Regions from separate parts of the Streptomyces sp. URMC 127 genome, predicted to be linked through region 2. Evidence: riboswitches for the same ligand, from Rfam matches in the RefSeq annotation. Region 2 holds a riboswitch; the other holds the start of a gene.
The links. A riboswitch is a leader RNA that binds a small molecule or an ion and turns the genes downstream of it on or off. The one in region 2 is predicted to bind cyclic di-AMP.
Positions count from the first base shown of each region.

Region 1: linked by a shared signal. The riboswitch ahead of ACSNOH_RS23615 (M23 family metallopeptidase) and the one ahead of ACSNOH_RS12760 (C40 family peptidase) in region 2 are both predicted to bind cyclic di-AMP.

Region 1 is NZ_JBPQTW010000135.1:14,845-17,827, forward strand. It holds gene ACSNOH_RS23615 (M23 family metallopeptidase) at 81-1,415, opposite strand; cyclic di-AMP (ydaO/yuaA leader) riboswitch at 1,425-1,555, opposite strand; gene ACSNOH_RS23620 (PP2C family protein-serine/threonine phosphatase) at 1,632-2,858, opposite strand.
Region 2 is NZ_JBPQTW010000043.1:18,683-21,665, forward strand. It holds gene ACSNOH_RS12750 (hypothetical protein) at 1-210, shown strand, start outside; gene ACSNOH_RS12755 (carboxylate-amine ligase) at 247-1,329, opposite strand; cyclic di-AMP (ydaO/yuaA leader) riboswitch at 1,662-1,843, shown strand; gene ACSNOH_RS12760 (C40 family peptidase) at 1,848-2,321, shown strand; gene ACSNOH_RS12765 (S1 family peptidase) at 2,427-2,983, opposite strand, start outside.

The sequences.
Region 1 (2,983 bases), on a different contig from region 2:
TGCCCCGTTCCGTACGGAATACGCGCCGGGACGGAATACACGCCGGGCCGTCGGGGAAACGGCTGCCCCTCAGGGAGACGCTACGGCTGCAGGCCCCTGCCCCGCAGCCACCCCAGCGGATCGACGGGCGCGCCCCCGCCCGGCCGGACCTCCAGGTGCAGATGCGGCCCGGTGACGTTGCCCGTCGCGCCGACCCGGCCGATGACCTGCCCCGCGGCGACCTTGCCCGACGTGACCACCATCGACGACAGGTGGCAGAACCACAGCTCCGTTCCGTCATCGAGCCGCAGCACGATGCGGTAGCCGTACGCTCCTGCCCAGCCGGCCTGGGTGATCGTGCCGCCGCTCACCGCCTTCACCGGAGTGCCGGTCGGGGCGGCGAAATCCTCGCCCGTGTGGCGCGCGGACCACATGTTGCCCGCCTGCCCGAAGCCGGCCGTCAGGGTGTACGAGCCGACGGGGAGCGTGAACGCGCCGGCCCGCCGCTCCCTCTTCTCCGCCTTCTCCGCCTTTTCCGTTTGCTTCTTCTCGGGTGCCCGTACGTGGGTCTTCTCCGGCGTCCGCTGTGGCGTCCGCTCCGGAGTCCGTGCCTGCGGCCGTCCCTGCTCCGTCTGCCTCTGCTCGGCCTGCTTCTGCTCCGCGGCCACGGCCGCCGCGGACCGCGCCGCCTCCGCCTCAGCCGCCTTGCGCTCCGCCGCCTGCTTCTGCGCCTGCGCGGCCTTCGTCACCCGGGCCGCCTGCGCCTCCGCCTCGGCCACGCCCTGCTGGTGATCGGCCTGCTCCAGGATCCTCACCCGGAGCGCCTCGCCGGCCCTCGCCGTCTCCCGGACCAGCTCGGAAACGACCGTCTCCGAAGCGACCGGCTCCGAAACAGCCGCCTCCCGCTCCTCACCGGCGGAGTCGGCCGTGCCCGCCGCGCTCCCCGCGAAGAACGAGCCCACCCCCGGCAGCTGCGCCAGGTCGGGCATGGATATGGAGGACGCCGGGCGCTCCTGCGCGTGCGCCATGCCGCCCGCACCGACCGCCGCGATGACGCCCGCGCCGAGCACGGCACCGCTGCGGGCCATCGTGCCGCCGCGCTGCTTGACGACGCGGTGGCGGCCGCGGCCCGCACCGAAGGAGAAGGCGCTGAAGGAGCTGAGGGCGGAGGATCCGTACGACCGCTCGCCGGACGGCGTGGACGGCCGGTTCTCGTACGACGCCGCCGGCTCGTAGGACGACGGGTCCGGCTCGGGCTCGTACGGCGGCACGTACGCCGGGACCAGCGGAGGATCGTAGGTGGCCTGCTCGTAAGAGGTCTTCTCGTACGAGGTGGCCTGCTCGTACGAGACCTGCTCGTACGTGGCTCCCTCGTAGGAAGCGTGACCGTAGTCGTCAGCAGGCTCGTAAGGGGTGGCAGGCTCTCTGGATGCCACGAAGGCACTCCTTTCCTTCCTTCTCGCCTACCGGGTTAGCTGACGGGTTCGGAGCAGGAAGGTCTCCTACGAGCCGCGTGCGGCCCGATTCACCCCAGGGTGGTGGTTCCCCGGTTCCCAGAACTTGCCGGTGTATCAGGTGGTGCTGTGCCCGCGGGATTCGGCGAAGGCGCACGGTGCACCGCCTCTTGTGGCGGTTGCGACGACCGCGCTCCGTTATCGAACGTTAATAGACAGGGCGGGTGGATTCCAAGCCGAAAGCATGAATCCACCACTCTCCCCTGACAGCTCTTCACAGGACGTCCGCCCACGGAACCTGCCGATACTTTCTACGAAATGCTGTTCGATTCGTTCGGCGCGCCGAATCGCCAACAGGGCGATGTCATCGGCCGCCTGACCGCGCGAATGGCGCGCGACGCCCGCGAGCAGGCAGTCCAGCAGCGCCTCCGGGCTCCTGAAGTGGCGCCCCGTCAGCTCCGCGAGCGGGTCGTAGAACGTACCGCCGGCATCCCTGGCCTCGGTCACCCCGTCCGTCATCAGCAGCAGCGTCGACCCCGTGGGAAACTCCAGCTCCTCGGCCTGGTCCGGCCACGCCCCCAGCTCTCCCAGGCCGAGCGGCAGCGCGGGCACCATGGGGTCGGCCGCGCCGGCCCGCCCGTCCGCGTGCAGGAGGAGCGGCGGCGGATGGCCGCGGTTCAGCAGGCGGAGTACGGGGCGGCCCGGCGGCAGCTCCGCCAGGACGGCCGTGGTGAAGCCCTCGTGCTCGTCCAGGTTCGCCCGCCGCGCGCCTTCCCGCTGCAGCGCGCGCTCCAGCCGTCCCGCGAGCCCCTCCAGTGTCGGCTCCTGCTCGGCCGCCTCCCGGAAGGCGCCGATCACGACGGCGACGGCCTCGACGGCCCCCAGCCCCTTGCCGCGGACGTCACCGACGATGGCCCGTACGCCGTAGGGGGTGTCCTGAACCGCGTACAGATCCCCGCCGATCCTGGCGCCGGCCTGCGCGGCGACGTAGCGAGCGGCCACCCGCAGGCCGCCGATCCGGGAGGGGGGCGCGGGCAGGACGGCCCGCTGAGCGGCCTCGGCGATGCCGCGGGCGGAGGCGAGCTGCTGGTCGCTGCGGTGGGCGATGCGGTTGATGCCCAGGGCGACGAGGGAGACCGCGCCGACGGCGGCGATCTCCGCCAGCGCCTCACCGGTGTCGGAGGGCCGGCGGTAGAGCACGAGGCCGACCGCGACCGCCATCGCGGCCAGGGCGGCCGCGGCGGTGGTGCGGAGGGTGTGCAGGGGCGCCGCCACGAGGGGCGCGGCGGAGAGGAAGGGGGCGCACGTGTAGTTCGCGGGCGCCCCGAGACCGAACAGGGCGCCACCGGTGATCAGGAGGGCCGGAAACCTGCGGGCAGCGCGGCGGACGGTGCGCCTCGCGGCACGGCGGACGATTCGGCTCACCCCTCCCACCCTTCCGGGCGGGAGGGCACGGGGCGAACGGTGCGCGGCCGATCGGGTATGAGACCGGCCGGGACCCCGGGAACCTCAAACCTCAGGAGGCCTCAGGAAGCCTCAGGAGGCCTCAG
Region 2 (2,983 bases):
CTGCTGGACCTGCGCTTCGTCCGGTGGGAGGCCGCAGCCCTCTTCGTCCTCTTCGCGGTGCAGTTCGCGCTTCCCGGCGAGTACGCCCGGGAGGTGCTGACCTACGTCTACCTGGGCTTGGCGGCCCTCCTGCTGACGAGGCGGTGGCGTCACCTCCCGGACACGGGACGGGCCCTGGGCGGGCGGGTCGTGGGAGACCCGCACTTCTGAACCGCCGCCCTTCCGGACCGCCGCGCTTCTCACCCGCTACGGCTCCGTTATCAGCTCCGTCACCGCCTTCAGCCCGTCCGTGGCCAGCGCCCGGCGCTGCCGGTCGGCCGGCGTGCCGCGGCGCAGCAGCCGGTGCACGAGCGAGCTCACCTGCCGCGTGTCGCCCGACTCCTCCAGGGACTGCCCTATGTGGACGAGGAGGGAGCGGACCACCTCGTCCGCGCCCCGGCACCGGCCGGCGGGGTCCACGAGCATCCCGTCGAGGCCGTGCCGGGCGGCGTGCCAGTTCGCGGCGGCGAGCAGCTCCGGCAGGCAGGGCGTCGGGGGCCGCCCGGCCTTCTCGTCGCGGATGGCGGTGGCGACCAGGGCGCGGACGATGCCGGCGAACATGACGGAGTCGTCGGCCCGCAACTGCACGTCCAGGCAGCGGACTTCGATCGTGGGATAGCGGTCCGAGAGCCGCGCCTGCCAGTATAGCTGGCCCCGGTCCGCGATCGCCCCGGCCGTGAGCAGCGCCTCGATGCGCTCCTCGTAGTCCGCGAGGCCGTGGAAGTAGGGGGGCGGGCCGCTGACCGGCCAGCGGCTGTAGACCACCGTCCGCCAGCTGGAGAAGCCGGTGTCCTGGCCGTTCCACAGCGGGGAGTTGCCCGCCATGGCGACGAGGACGGGCAGCCAGGGCCGCACCCGGTTGAGGACCGCGACGCCCGTCTCGCGGTCGGGGATGGCGACGTGGACGTGCATCCCGTGGACGAACTGCTCGTCCACGAGCTGGGCGGCACGCTTCCGCATCGCCAGATAGCGCGGATTGCCGGTGACGGGGATGGGCTCGGGGCCCGAGCACGGCGCAGTACCGCAGGCGGCGATCCGGCAGCCGGACCGCTTGGCGGCGGAGCTCACCGCGTGGCGCAGCCGCAGCAGATGGCGGCCGGCTTCGGCGAGATCGGAGCAGACCGGAGTGGCAACTTCCACCTGGGCCTGCAACAGCTCCGCCTGAATCTCCCGCTCGTTCACGACCGGATCCAGGTCGACCGCCGCCCGGACCTCGTCGGCCAGGGGAACCGGCAGTGCGGTGGCCGGGTCGAGCAGAAGATACTCCTCCTCGATCCCTAGGGTGAGCATGCCGTAGGGCTACCCTCCGGCCCTTGCGGCGAACCGCACGGACCGTGCCGCTCCGCCTTTCTGACGCAAAGACGCCCTGCCCGGACCCCGCCGACCTCGCCCTTCGCCGCCGGCCGGCGTGACTCGAATCAGTTCTTCAACCCCCTTTTGATAAACGGGATTTCCCGCCACTCGTGATGCCGGGTAACACCCCGGTTCCACGGGGCGCCGCGAAGTGAAGAAGTTCACAGAAGCCCCTTTCGGCTCCGAATTCCGGCGGTCCGTGATGCAGGATCGTGCATCGAACAACAAGATCCCGTCACCGAGGCGGGCGACCCGGGCGGACGCCGAGTCCTGCCGCCGTACCGGGTGCGGAGCAGAAGAATGGATCGGCAGGAGCGGGAGACCCGAGCACGGCGGACCACGATGGCGGTGGTCCTTGGGGTGAAGCCAACGAAGGCAATTCGGATGGCCGGGCAACTTCGACAGCCCGAACCCGACAGGTCATCTTTCGCAGGCGGATGACGAAGGGTTTTGGCATGTCTGCGTTCTCCGGCATATCCACGCTCGTGTCCCGCGCCGGTGCCGCCTCCGTGGTCACCGCGGCCACCGTGACCGCGTCCATGCTGCTTCCCGGCATGGCGGCGGAGGCGAGTGCGGCCACCCCGGGCGCCGCGGCCCTGAAGGTCGCGGCCTCCAAGCAGGGCTCCCCCTACCAGTACGGCGCCGCCGGCCCCAACCGGTTCGACTGCTCGGGCCTCACGCTCTACTCCTTCAAGAAGGTCGGCAAGAACCTGCCGCGCACCGCGGCCGACCAGTACAACAAGACCCGGCACATCTCCGCCGGCTCCCGCCAGGCGGGCGACCTGGTCTTCTTCCACTCGGGCCGCAACGTCTACCACGTCGGCATCTACGCGGGTAACAACAAGATCTGGCACTCGCCCAAGCCCGGCACGTCGGTGCGGCTCGAGAAGATCTGGTCCAGCAGCGTCTGGTACGGCCGCGTCAACTGACGTCAACTGACCGGTGACCGGCCCGCACAGTAGACCGGGCCGGGGCGACCCTACCCCGGCCCGGAAGCCTCCGGGGATCCCGTCTCGGGTCCCCGGAGGAGTGCGTCACGGCAGCTGTGCCCCGTACGCCTGCAGGGCCGCCGGAACGGGCTGGAAGAACGTCTCGCCGCCGGAGGAGCAGTCGCCGCTGCCGCCCGAGGTGAGGCCGAGGGCGGTGTCACCGTCGAAGAGCGCGCCGCCGCTGTCGCCCGGCTCGGCGCAGACCGACGTGCCGATCATGCCTTCGACCGCGCCCTCCTCGTAGTTGACGGTCACGTCGAGCGCGGTGACCTGGCCGTCGTGCACGCCGGTCGTGCTGCCGCTGCGCTGCACCGTCTCGCCGACGGTCGCTTCGCCGGCCTTGCTGATGTTCTGCGTGCGGCCGTTGTAGAGGTTCACGGCGCTGGGGTGGGCGATGTTCGACGTGTAGCGCACGAGCGCGTAGTCGTGGCCGGGGAAGGACGAGCTCTCGGTCACGCCGATCTGGGCGCCGCCTTGCGTGGCGGACCAGCTGCGCGAGGCGTTGCCGCAGTGTCCCGCCGTGAGGAAGTACGGCTTGCCGCCCTTGGTGATGTTGAAGCCCAGCGAACAGCGCACGCCGCTGCCCCAGATCGCGTCGCCGC